2 regions of the Jeotgalibaca sp. MA1X17-3 genome follow, and region 2 is predicted to be linked to the other one. Evidence: riboswitches for the same ligand, from Rfam matches in the RefSeq annotation. Region 2 holds a riboswitch; the other holds the start of a gene.
What was found. A riboswitch is a leader RNA that binds a small molecule or an ion and turns the genes downstream of it on or off. The one in region 2 is predicted to bind cobalamin.

Region 1: linked by a shared signal. The riboswitch ahead of LZ578_RS10160 (DUF4430 domain-containing protein) and the one ahead of LZ578_RS00405 (DUF4430 domain-containing protein) in region 2 are both predicted to bind cobalamin.

What each region holds. Positions count from the first base shown of each region.
Region 1 covers NZ_CP090983.1:2,020,737-2,027,823, forward strand. Annotated here, with positions in the region: gene eutA (ethanolamine ammonia-lyase reactivating factor EutA) at 1-167, opposite strand, end outside; gene LZ578_RS10125 (sensor histidine kinase) at 273-1,724, opposite strand; gene LZ578_RS10130 (ANTAR domain-containing response regulator) at 1,717-2,289, opposite strand; gene LZ578_RS10135 (BMC domain-containing protein) at 2,307-2,651, opposite strand; gene LZ578_RS10140 (1-propanol dehydrogenase PduQ) at 2,678-3,811, opposite strand; gene LZ578_RS10145 (cob(I)yrinic acid a,c-diamide adenosyltransferase) at 3,987-4,571, opposite strand; gene LZ578_RS10150 (EutP/PduV family microcompartment system protein) at 4,571-5,008, opposite strand; gene LZ578_RS10155 (BMC domain-containing protein) at 5,027-5,371, opposite strand; gene LZ578_RS10160 (DUF4430 domain-containing protein) at 5,538-5,948, opposite strand; adenosylcobalamin (AdoCbl) riboswitch at 6,126-6,280, opposite strand; gene LZ578_RS10165 (Ig-like domain-containing protein) at 6,412-7,087, opposite strand, start outside.
Region 2 covers NZ_CP090983.1:91,172-98,258, forward strand. Annotated here, with positions in the region: gene LZ578_RS00405 (DUF4430 domain-containing protein) at 1-1,288, opposite strand, end outside; cobalamin riboswitch at 1,442-1,630, opposite strand; gene LZ578_RS00410 (sugar MFS transporter) at 1,954-3,159, opposite strand; gene LZ578_RS00415 (MATE family efflux transporter) at 3,311-4,651, opposite strand; gene LZ578_RS00420 (SDR family NAD(P)-dependent oxidoreductase) at 4,837-5,586, opposite strand; gene LZ578_RS00425 (cupin domain-containing protein) at 5,588-5,929, opposite strand; gene LZ578_RS00430 (SDR family NAD(P)-dependent oxidoreductase) at 5,963-6,712, opposite strand; gene LZ578_RS00435 (heparinase II/III family protein) at 6,760-7,087, opposite strand, start outside.

The DNA of each region.
Region 1 (7,087 bases), 470 kb from region 2:
ATAGGTGTAAAAAGAATATCACTTTTATAAATAACTTTTTTATCCGTAATTGATATCCTTGGAATCGTAAAAGCTGAAGCCATATTTTCGATATACAATTCTGATAAAACCAACTGAGTAGTAGAAGTCCCAATATCAATTCCAACGCTCAGTAACTTTTCTGCCATACCATCACTCCTTTTAAAAAAAGACGCTTAATAGAGGTACCCTAGTGGGTTCCTTATTAAGCGTCTTTGCTTTTCCCATAACTTCATCGTCATGAGTTTTTTTATTTAATTTTTAAAAGCGATTCTGAACCTTGTCCCTTGCGAACTTGAGTCTGTACTAATAATTCCATTTAGTTTACCTTCAACAAAACTAGTCACAATTTGTAACCCTAAATTATGTTGTGAACGTTCTTCAAAATCAAATCCAGAACCATTATCTTCGATAATAATTTGGATTAATTCGTTTTCTTGAGTGATTTCTACTTTTACATGAGCATTCTCTTCTATTGTATCTTCAAAAGCATGATCAAAACAATTCTGGATCAATTCATTTGTTACTAATCCTAGAGTTACTGCTTTATTACTCTCTAAGATGATTGAAGAATCAATTTCACTAGTTAATTGAACCGGTATTCCATTAGGAGATTCCGCATAAAAACGAGTCAAGTTATGTATGATTGCATCCAATACCATTTTCAGCTGTACATCGTCTTCCTTTTGTTTTGATAACAGTTCGTGTGTTGCTGCAATCGAAAGGACTCGATTTACGCTTTCATTTAGTACTTTTTTAGCTTCTGGACTTTCTGCTCTTCTCGCTTGCAGACGTAAGAGTGAAACAACGGTTTGCAAATTGTTTTTTACGCGATGATGAATTTCTTGAATGGTTACTAATTCTGAAATAATACGAGACTCTTTTGCTTTTTTATCACTAATATCTTTCATGATTTGAATAACAATCCCTCTAGATGGAAGATAAATAGTTTTAATTTTAAAATAATAAGCATCAAATTTTATCTCTTTTGACTTGAAATCTTCTGTTTTTCCGAGTGTTCCTAATTCACGGATATGCTCAAACGTTATTAAATCAAGGGCTAAATTATCGTAATGCATTCCATTGATCGCATTTAAATACCCAAAATTTTGATAGTATACATTTGCTGCCTTATTATGATGTTGTAAAAAACCATCTTTATCGAAAATAAGAATTGCATCATCAATATAATTAGTAATAGATTGATCAATGATTTCCATTTCTTCAATCACTGCACTCACTTCTTCATAGGAACGATCTCGATTAGATACCGCAAAATTTGCCTTAATATCATTACTAAGATCTTTTTCAACAATCAAAACAGCAATGGTCTTGTCTTTATATTGAATTGGGTACGTTGTTTGTTTAATCAATAGCCCTTCTTGGGTACGAGCATATAGGCCAATTGAATTTTGCGAAGTTTCTAAAGTACGTAATGGTCCTGGTTCATCTTTCCGATAAGCCGTTCTTCCTACTACTCGTTTTTCATAAATAGAAGAAGTATTGAAAGGTTTTCGATGGCATACTACAATTGCTTCACCCGTAAACACATTTCGTACATCAATAAAAACATCAAATTCATCGAAGGTACGGTTTGTTAATATAATTTGAGCTTGCTTTTCTAAATATTTAATTTCTGTTTGACTGAGCTGGGTATATTTTTCGCAAATTTTTTGAATATCTTCATCATAATGAATGTTACTCATCCAACATCACCATTAATTCAGCTACCTCAATCATTGGTACGCGCTTCTCCATACTAATATTGCGGATTTTCTTGTAAGCTTCTTCTTCAGTGATATTTTCTATTTGCATTAACTTCCCTTTTGCCTTTTCAATCACTTTTCGTTCTTCTAATTTTTGAGTTAATTTTTCTAACTCTTTAGAGAGATTTTGGACTTCTTTTCCTTTTGCCAGAGATAATTCTACCATCGGCAATAAAGATTGCTCATAGAGTGGTTTAACTAAGTAACCTAGCGCTCCAAAGGCTTTTGCTTTTGCAACATATTGTTTATCACTATACGCGGTTAGCAAGATAATTCCCGAGGTTGTTCCTTCTGCAATTATCTTTTTAGAAGCAGTTAAACCATCTAGCATCGGCATTTTAATATCCATAATAACTAAATCTGGTCTTTTTTCTTGACAGATTCGGATGGCTTCAAATCCATCTGATGCTTCCCCAACTACTTCATATCCTGAAGTTTCGAGCATATCTCGTATATCAAGTCTTGTAATTGGTTCATCATCGACTATAACGATTCTTCCATTCATTGTAACACCCCATTGTATTAACTAATTGTCATTTTTACGCGATTGAAGCCTAAGATATCTTCCATCGTTTCTAATACATCTTCCAATGCGACAATGACGGACGAAACATCTCCGGTTATGATTACTGAACCCGAAAACCTATCAACAAATCCTATTTCAATATCGGCTGCTTTTGTAGCAATATCTACTGCGATGATAGATGCTTCACTAGGAGTAATCGTCATAATTCCGATTGCATCTTCTTTCGTATTTACCACACCTAACTTGACATAAATATCAGAATCAGGTTTTGCGATTACGTGTGCAACCGTTATCTGTTTCCCCGGCACATATTCTTGTATAATTCGTTCTGTTTCTACCACCGAGTACTCCTCCTTTGCTTACATCATCAAAATGCATTTTCTAAAATAGATAGTGTATCTTCTACCGTTGGTTCAATAGGATTTGTAATCGTACAACGATCTTTAAGCGCATCTTCGGAAATTTTAAGCTTGTGTTCTTCAAAGGTTGCGCGGTCAATTCCCCAAGCTGAAAAGCTTGTTGGCATATTCATACGTTTTTCTAAGGATGTGATTGCATTCGTTAGACTACGAATCCCCATCCGTGGACTTCCCGCACTTAATCCTAACAGTTTCGCTATCTTCGTATACCTTTTGGCCGTCTCATTGAATGTATTAGAATTATTTCCTATCATACCACTATTATACCGTATTACATGAGGTAATAAAATACCATTCAAGCGTCCGTGAGCAATATGGAAACGTGCGCCAGCAGCATGAGCAATTCCGTGACTAATTCCTAAAGATACTAAATTGAAAGCCATTCCTGCCATGCAAGAAGCGATATGCATTTTTTCTCGTGCTTCCTTATCTTGTCCATCGCGGTAAGCTCTTTCTAGATAATCAAAAACGTAGACAATTGCTTTTTCAGCTAGCATATTGGACATTTCATTTGCTTCTGTAGAGACATATGCTTCAAGAGCATGTGTTAATACATCAATTCCTGTATCGGCTGTTTGTACAGGTGGAAGTCCCATAACGATGGAAACATCCAAAATAGCTTCTGTTGGTAAAATGTCATCACTAATTAAAGGATATTTCACCATTTTTTCAGCATCAGTAATAATAGAAAAATTTGTTACTTCAGAACCCGTTCCACTTGTGGTAGGGATCACGATGAAAGGTATTTTTTCAAAAATTTCACTTTGTAATCCAAAATAAAGAATTGCTTTTGCAGCATCAATAGCCGACCCTCCACCTAAAGCTAGAATCATGGTTGGATGGTATTGTTTTGTTTTTTCTAATCCTGAAACAATCGTGTCGATTGGTGGATCAGGAACAACTTCTGAAAACACCATTGTTTCCACACTTGATGAAAAATGATTCATTACAGTCTCCAGAATTTCTGACTGAGCAATAAACTGATCGGTTACAATCAATACTCTTTCATTTTCAAATTCTTCAAGACGTTTTAGACTATTTTCACCTGTGTATAAAGTAGTTCCAAATCTAATTTTATCCATTTTCAGCCTCCTTCCTACAAAAAAAGCCGCAAGTAATAGAGTATCTATACTGATACTTCTTTACTTACGGCTTCGTCGCTCGTATTTGATTAGCACGCCCTTGTGCTCTAACTACTTCTAAATGTACTATTACAATGGACACTTGTCAATACTTTTTTGAAAAACGCTTGCATGTTTAATCTTTTAGATCTGCTTTTGTGATTTCCGTATGGAAAACTCGTCCACTTCTTTCATATAGCACGTCTTTCACATTCTCTTCTGCATTTGCAACTCTAGCAATAGCAAAGAAATAATCGGAGAGACGATTGATAAATTTTAAAACTTCTCCATTCATATCATTGGTCCATTGGAAACTAACAATTTCCCGTTCTGCTCTTCTGGCAACCGTTCGAGCAAAATGAAGCACGCTAGCTAATTGCGTTCCTCCTGGCAAAATAAATGATTCAACGGTAGGCGGAATTGCTGCATACTCGTCAATTCTACTTTCTAGCCACAACGTCAGCTCTTCATCTACACGATACGGATTTTTCCCATGGGGAGTTGCTAGATCATTTCCACAATCAAATAGATATTGTTGGATGGTCATCAGTTCTTCCTTTAAATCAGAAGAAATTCCATCCACACTTGCAGCCATTCCTACGACACTATTCAATTCGTCTACTGTTCCGTATGCGATAACTCGTTCTGCATCTTTAGCCAGTTTCATTCCGCCGACAACACTGGTGTAGCCTTTGTCACCGGTTCTTGTATATATTTGCATCAGATTGCCTCCTCATTTAAATATTTTATTAGTACGTCCATTCCGATATCTTCTACAGCTGAGACTTTAAATATTTTATTTACTCCAGCTAGTTCTAGACGTTGTTCTGCTTCTTTTATTTGTTTATCATCACATAAATCAATTTGAGTAATAATTCCGATACTAGGCTTCATAAAGTTTTGAGCAAAACCCGGTGAAAAGACTTGTTCTTCTTCCACGCAGTTAGAGACCAAACCAATAATTTCTGCTTCTACTGCCATCATTTGTAAGGCATTATAAAAACGTCGATGTTGAATAAATTCTCCAGGAGTATCGATCATTTGCGGATAAAATTCTACTGCTTGTGTTTTATTATAATGAAGTTCTTTTCCAACTATTTTTTGGCAAAGTGTTGTTTTACCGCATCCAATTGAGCCAATGAACATGATTTTTTTCATTTAGTCACCCTCTTTACTTTAGGTGCGAGTTATTTTTGTAATACTAAACCCCATTAATTTTTCTAAATAATCGATTGACTCTTGCATGGCCATTTCTACTGAGGCAACGTCGCCTAAAATAAAAACTGAACCACTAAATCGATCTACGAAACCAATCTTTATTGCCGCAGCTTTTTTGGCAATATCCACGGCAATAATGGAAACTTCACTCGGAGTGATCGTCATGATTCCGATTGCCTGATAATACTCATCTTGTAATCCCAGTTTATCAAAAATCCGTTTATCAGGACTTGCAATAATATGAGCCAAAGTTACTTGTTTACCGGGAACAGATTCAAATATTTTTCTATCTTTAATTGTCATTTTTTCCGCCCCTCATTTTCAAGATGAAAGCGCAACACACATATTTATAGTATTTCTAAAAAAAAAGAAAGTCAAGACAGGAATAAAAAAACATGAGTCTAGGCGTTTTTTAAACAACAAAAAAGACCGTTTTCCGGTCTTTTTTCTTTGGAAAATATTAGTTGGTTTATTCTAAATTAAACTCTACGAAATCGTCTTCTTGAAGCTCTACATCAGCAGCACCAACCATGGACTCTTCCCCATTGATATCAAATAGCCAATATTTGTTAGCTTCATTATCTTGTTCCTGCCCATTGATTGAAGTTATAAAATCATTGTCTTCTTCAATATCAAAATTAGCTTTCATTGCTTCTAATAAAGTGGTTCCTTCTTCTAATTCTAGACTCTTTGTACCGTCCTCTATTAACTTTCCATCTTCCATTACACTAATCGTTACAGAAATTGCGTTTTCATTCTTTATCGATGAACTTATTTCTATGTTCGACTGAGTTTCTGCTGAATTTGCAGCATTATTTCCTGCATCAGCACAACCTGTTAAAATAAATCCTGCGGCGAATAGTATCCATAGTTTTTTCATAATTTACAACATCCTTATCCTTTTTAATTAATTAAAATATTAGAACTGAATAGGCGTCATTGCCCATTGTTATTCATCATTGAAAAACAGTTCCAATTATACTTGATAGAATTCCTCATTTTGCTAAAAATGAAGCTGTTTTGGGTATAAAAAAAGTCTATGCTCCATTACATAGACTACTACGACACTGTTTTACCTCGAAACAGGATGCGCATGCATGATTAGCAAGCTAAGATAAAGATCTGACTCCATATGTTGCCATATGATTACAGTGGCGGGACCGTCTTGGGATTGAACCAAACTTCCATATCTTAGTTGTCTTAGAATGGTACTTCTATCAATTCCTATAATAGTCCAATCCTTCTTCTTTTGCAAGCTTCTTCTTTTTTATTTTAAATAGAGATATATTTATCATAAAAAAGACAGAGTACATTCTTGGTAATGTACTCTGTCTTTTTATATTTTATTTCTTTATAAATGAGTTCGAAGTCGATCCTGGCGCATTTAAACTCTTTAAAACGAGTCGGACCTCAATACCTTCGAGACGCTTTGCAAGTCCTTCAGTTCCTGCGGATTCGCCATTTTTAGCCCAACCCAACCATCCATAACTTTGTGCATGGACACGATAGTAAACATCATAGTGTTGTGCCATTTCTTCGGTTAGTTTTATTTCAATCCCTTCTAGCCGTAATGCTTTTCCTTGTGTTCCACTCATTTTCCAGTCAGCTTTCCAATCTTGCCAGCCGACTTTTTCTACATGCGTTCTGTACTCAATTCCACCAGTCAAAGATGGATCATAAATATTCATCAAGATTCCTTCTAAACGAAGAGCTTTTCCAGACGTTCCACTCATGACACCGTTAGAAACTACTTTTTGCCATCCTTGTTTTTGTACGTGAGTAGAATAATTAACAATTGGTTTACTCTTTACATAACTTCGTTTGGTATTTTCAGGAGCTTTTTCACCTTTTTTGACTAAAATAATTTCAATTCCTTCTAGTCTTTTAGCTAAACCTTCTGTTCCTGCGGATTCACCATTTTTTGCCCAGTCTAGCCAACCAAAACTTTGTGCATGGACACGGTAATAAAGGTCATACTGTTTGGCAACTTCACCAGTCAAATTCAAACGGATTGCCTCT
Region 2 (7,087 bases):
ATTCTTTACTCAATATCCCATCAATTAAAGCTTCTCGTGTTCCTTCTGTGACTTCATAATCATTGCTATCTAGCGCGATTAACGTATAGATATAATTATTGATTAACGTACTTTCTTGCTCTAACATATTATCAACTAAATTATATCCAGCTACGTCAGTAGCATCTATTCCTTGTAAAGATAATGAAATGATTACTTTTTGAAGCTCTAGACCATTTAATTTTCCATCTTTTTCTTTTAGTACTGTTTCAATAGAATCCAGGTAGCTTGTTGGAATCTCAAAATCAGTAACATGAGCTAAACTCCAGATCCACCACTCACTAAAGTACTCAAAAGTGGTGTCATTTGAATCAATATAGTTTAAAACTCCTTGAATCTGAGCTGCAATATCTACTTGATTGGGAGTTTCTGGACTTGTTGGATCTACTGGATCTACCGGATCCGTTGGCTCTCCAGGACTTTGTGGTTCCTCGGGATCTGTTGACTCTCCAGGATTTTCTGGTTCTTCTGGATTTTCTGGTTCTTCTGGATTTTCTGAGTCTGAAAAATTTTGAATTTCCAATTGAATATGATCTCCATCGTTCAATAAAGTGGTAATTACTCCATTTTCAGATACTTTATTATTTACTGATAAATTCCAATAATCAAACTCACCTAGTGTTTGATTTCCAATATTATTGATGTAAGTGAAGTACGTTTCATCTACCGCTACATTTAATTTTAATGAATTACTAGATGCTGCTTGATAAAGGGCGTCATAAGCAGAACTTCTTGCATCTAATGAAACATTAGTTTCTGGCATTACCAAATTACCATTTAAATCTTTTGCTGAAACGGTAACTGAAATATCTGGATCATTTTCTTCAGGATTCATAGATATCAATACAAAGTTTAAGTTATCTCCATGACTGATTTTGTAATTGGAAACACCTACTTGAGAATACTCCCCTTGTGTAAGGAAAGACCAATAATTGTTTATACCGTCCCCTTCAACATTTCCAATTGCTTCAACGAATTGACCTAAACCACCATCAAATTCAGTAGTAGCCACTTCAACTCCCTGCTTTTCAGCCGCTGAAATTAATGCATCATAAGCAGTAGCCCCTTCTTCAACTTTTACAGCTGTTAAAGGAAGAACTTTATTCCCTTCACTATCTGTTGCTTGAACAGTTACAGCATGATCTAACGTGGCTGCTAACGTTTCTTGGGGAATGAACCCAATAACACTGCCTAATGTAAATAAAAAAGAAAGTATTAAAATACTGATTTTTCTTAACTTTTTGTTCATTTGTACACTCCTATTACTTTATTTATTCTTTTCAATATAATAACCAAAACTTAAATCAAAAAAATACACCTCTTTTAACGAGATGCATGTAAGCGTTTTATGAACATGCAAACGAAATAATTCATTTGCATACACACCTCCCTATACTCGTAGTTGGAATGGTAGAAAATAGGCAGATATCCTGGCTTGTGGTTTTTGCTTTCTATTGCCTTCCCATCTTGATGACAGTGGCATAATAATAGAAAACTCGCACTTACAGTGGCGGTACCGCGTCGGATTTGAACCGAACTTTCCTTTTATTGACATCACTTAATGATGTTAACCTATTATTCAGTATTTAATTTCTACTTTCATTATATGGGACAAAAACTTGTTTTACAACTAAATGAAGAAAAACTAATTTTTCAATTTTTAATTATCATAGATGCTATATTTTTATTACAAAAAAACCAATCCGTTTTATACGTTCTACCTGTATTTACAACGCTAAAGTACTTTTTCAAAGTCTATAACTGTATCTATAGATGGGTTTTACTAACACCCGTTACAATTAACTGGTTTTTATAACGCCGCCCGTTCTATCTTGTTTGACACAAAAATATCTATTCACACAAAAAAAGAAAGTAAGAAGTTCTTTAGAACATTTCTCACTTTCTTATTATCTATTAAATTTTAACCTCAGAAATAACTCTTTTTCGTTCAATCACTATATATGTCGCTATACTTACAATCATCAATCCAATCATGATAATAATACTTTGCATTCCGAAAAACAAATCAAAGTGATCAGATAAAACTCCTACAAAGGTAGGTGCAACAGTTGCTCCAATTCCTCCTGTGACTAAAATCCATCCCATAGCCATCGGGTATTGTTTGATGGACACTCCAGCTAAAGTTACAGCAGTTGGATAAATCCCTCCCATCGTTGCTCCAAGAGCCAATGAAGAGAGAATAACTGTTAGAGTAGTTTGACTATAAATCAGAGCTACAAAGGAAACAAACATACCTAAGCTGATACCAATCAACAATCTTTTTCTAGACATTTTCCCACTCACTATAGAGCAGTATACTCGACCAATTAAAATACCTAGCCATAGAAAACTGGAAAGTAGCTGAGCTTTTTCTAGAACCAAAACATTCGTATCTACAAAAAACTTCACTAACCAACCTGTTATTGCAGCTTCACTACACATATAGAAAAACAAAATAGCAATAATAACCCAAAATAGACTATCTTTTAAAAATTCAAATGAAATTTTCCGTTTTTCTTTCGGTAGTACTTGTACATCAATATCTGCTTTTGAAAAGAAGATTTGTGAAAGAATAATAAAAACAATAATCATAATTAATATTAATTTCCAACCTTCACCACCCACATTTGCCATTGTTAAAGTCAATAAAAATGGTGAAATCAATGCTCCAATTGCAAAGATAGCATGCATAAGGTTTAGAGCTTGCGGGCTACTATTAGAAACGTCATTTACTGTTTTATTTGTGAAGTTTGAAACACTTCCTCGACTGATCCCAACGAAGAAAAAAGCGAGAAACAAGAAAAATGCATGACCTACTCCACTAATTAAAATAATAAAACCAATGATTACAAAACTTCCTAACACAACCACTGATTTTTTCAGACCTAAGTATAAGGGAACAATCCCACTTAGAAAACCTGCTACTAAGTTCCCAATTTGTTGTCCTGAAACAAGTAAACCACTAACAGTGTCATCTAATTGATACTTATCACTAAGTATCGGTAAGAGCGAACCAAAAAGCATTCCATATAATCCATTAACAAAAAACATAAAAAAGCTAACGCCAATTATATATTGTGCCTTCTTGTCTAAACGCCCATAAAATGAATTTTGAAACATAATAGCCTCCTAAAATACAATGATCATTATATGTAATTTTCACCAATATCTTTGATGAATGAATGGCAATCCTCTTTTTCAGGAGCCTTATCTATGTCAATATTCAATTATATCAATTTTGATCCACGTTTACTTCATAAATAGAAATGCATCATAATTTATATTCTTGATTTAATAGTTCCATTTGTTTTTTTCGTAGAAAGAAATATCCAAAAATAGCTACTAACGTATTACTAATCAACATCCCTAACCATACACTATATTCACCTAAACTAGAAATTTGTGTAAGAATAAAAATAATTGGTATTCTAAATACATACAGTCTCGAAAAACTAATCATCAAGTTAAACTTTGTTTGTCCGGTTCCTTGGAAATACCCGATAACAATTTGCATGGCTGCCCATGGAATTGCTGAGACTGAATAGACGGTAATCGCGTTGACAGTATGTCTCAAAACTTCAGAATCCTGATTTGTAAATAACGCTGCTACAGGAGTTCTAAATATAATGAGGATGGATATGGTACTAAAAGCAAGTGTACAAGATATTATGAAACTCTGATTAACAAATTTCTTTACACGCTCATAATTTTTAGCCCCTAAATTTTGAGCTACTAATATAGATACACCTGTTCCAAAACCTGTTAAGAAAGAAAAGATAACGGAGTTAATACGATTAGTAATTCCAAATGCAGTTAATACGCCTACGCCATAGGCTAAAGCATATTTGTTTACGATGATTTGTCCAAAAGACATCGTAGATTTTTCAATCATAATAGGAAATCCGATCGTAAGAATTTGCTTGATCTCATCCCATCTAATTAAAATAGGATCTTTTTTGCTAACTATTCTTTTGTTAATAAATAAATCATAAAGTGCAAATCCGGTTATAACAGCATTACCCATAAATGTGGATAATAAGACTCCTGCAAATTTTAAATCAAAAACAAAAATAGTTACAACAAGAAATACTAACTTTACTATAATAGATGTTGTATTTACTACTGTAATTCCCATTGTTTCGCCTTGGGCACGTTTGATTCCATAGTAAGCTCGATTCATAAATAACAGTAGAATATTAAAAGATAGAATTCGAAAATAGGTTGTCGCCATTTCAAGTAAACTTGGGTCAATTGAAAATAGCAGAAGGATTGGACGAGTAAACAAGAAAACTAGCAACGCTGAAATACTTCCAATTAAAAAAGCTAAAATTAACAATTGGTGCATAATATGTTTTCCACTTCTACCTGCACCAATTTCTTTCCCAATCATACTTGTACTTCCAATTGCTAAACCATCACCAATCGCTACAAATAGACTCTCAATTGGTTGAATAAAAACGATTGTCGCAAGTTCTAAAGCACCAATTTGTGAGACAAAAAGGATATCTACTAATCCATATAAACCAAAAAACAAATTATTTACTGCTACTGGACTCGCAATTTTAATAATCGTTTTATTTATATTCCCTTCTAATATTTCTTTTTCATTCATATTTTCTCCTTCAATCTTTAATTCAATTGTTTTTTAAACATTATTAGAAGACCTTTTCCTATCAAAAAGATAGTTCTAGGTCTTCTATATATGTTTAACTATTTAATTTTATCATACGTATATTAGATACGTAATGTATGACCAGTGATTCTTTCTATACGAATCTATATAACATTTTAGTTGGTTTAAATAAGGTCTTGTCCACCATTAACTTGAATAATTTCTCCTGTTAGGAATGAAGCTTTTGGTCCAACTAGGAAATCAATTACACTTGCAACCTCTTCAGGTTGACCCAATCTCTTCAGAAGAATATTGTTCTTCCATGAGTTGAATACATCAATATTTGTTTCTTTAATTTGTTTGTGGAAATCAGTATCAATCGTTCCTGGTGAAACTCCATTTACACGGATTCCATATTCCGCTAAGTCTTTTGCCATTGCACGTGTCAATGTCACAACTGCTCCTTTAGAAGTTCCGTACATTCCTGCTCCTGGTCCACCTGCATTCCATCCTGCGTTAGATGCAAAGTTAATAATAGAAGCATCTTCACCCTTTTTAAGCATTGGAATAGCAGAACGTGTTACGAAGAACACACTGTCCAAGTTTAAAGCTAGTACGTCACGGTAGAATTTTGTTTCCATTTCTTCGAAACGGGAACGTCCGCCAAGTCCGCCAGCACAGTTTACTAATACATCTAGGTGATCATATTTCGCTTTGATTTCTTCAAAACCTGCTAGTACAGCTTCTTCTTCCATCACGTTGAAATAGTATAGATCTACTGTTACGCCAAGATCTTTCAGCTCTTTTTCCGCTGCTGCTCCTTGTTCTTTGTCAATTCCATTAAGAATAATAGAATATCCTAGCGCACCTAGAGATTTAGCTGTTGCTAAACCTATTCCTGTTGTTCCACCTGTAATCATCGCTAACTTTGTCATTTTATTTATCTCCTCCTACGAAGTCTTCTCTATGTGGTGTGAAAATATCTAATAATTTTCCTTTTTTCAAGCAAACAGCACCATGAATAATTTCTGGCTCTTTATAAGTTGAATCGCCTGCTTTCAAAACTTTCTTTTCTCCACCGATATCAAATTCGAACTCACCTTCAATAATGTACGTAATCTGCTCATGTGGATGGCTGTGCATAGCACCAAAGGAACCTTCTTCAAACATTACTTCTACAACCATTAAATTATCTTCATATGCTAAGATACGTCTAGTAACACCATCGCCTAAATCATCTGTAACCATATCTTCTGACATATAATAATGTTGAACCATATTTCTATCGCCTCCTCTTATTTTTAGTTAACTTTAAATAAGGTCTTGTCCACCATTAACTTGAATAATTTCTCCTGTTAGGAATGAAGCTTTTGGTCCAACTAGGAAGTCTATTACACTTGCAACCTCTTCAGGTTGACCCAATCTCTTCAGAAGAATATTGTTCTTCCATGAGTTGAATACATCAATATTTGTTTCTTTAATTTGTTTGTGGAAATCAGTATCAATCGTTCCTGGTGAAACTCCATTTACACGGATTCCATATTCCGCTAAGTCTTTTGCCATTGCACGTGTCAATGTCACAACTGCTCCTTTAGAAGTTCCGTACATTCCTGCTCCTGGTCCACCTGCATTCCATCCTGCGTTAGATGCAAAGTTAATAATAGAAGCATCTTCACCCTTTTTAAGCATTGGAATAGCAGAACGTGTTACGAAGAACACACTGTCCAAGTTTAAAGCTAGTACGTCACGGTAGAATTTTGTTTCCATTTCTTCGAAACGGGAACGTCCGCCAAGTCCGCCAGCACAGTTTACTAATACATCTAGGTGATCATATTTCGCTTTGATTTCTTCAAAACCTGCTAGTACAGCTTCTTCTTCCATCACGTTGAAATAGTATAGATCTACTGTTACGCCAAGATCTTTCAGCTCTTTTTCCGCTGCTGCTCCTTGTTCTTTGTCAATTCCATTAAGAATAATAGAATATCCTAGTGCTCCTAGAGATTTAGCTGTTGCTAAGCCTATTCCTGTTGTTCCACCTGTAATCATTGCTAACTTTGTCATGTATACATTCTCCTATTTCTATTATATTTTTATTAATTGCATCATCACTATTGTTGAATCATCCATGACATTTCAAATCGGGCATTTTGACTTTTTTGTCTAACGATTATACTTGTTCGCCACTCTGAAATTGGATTGCTCGGTGAATCTGCAATAAATAATTGACTATCTTTAAGATTGATTGTACTTATTACTTGTTGTTCTCCTAATTGCCAAGTCAGTGTAACCATTTCTTCAGCATTCTTCGGAACTAATTCTTGAATATTTTTAAAATAACTATAGCCATTTTCTTGGTATCCTAAATCAGCATTTTTCACAACTGTAAACAGATCATTCAAATCTGTAAGTAGAGTCGATTCTACATGGAAGAAGTTA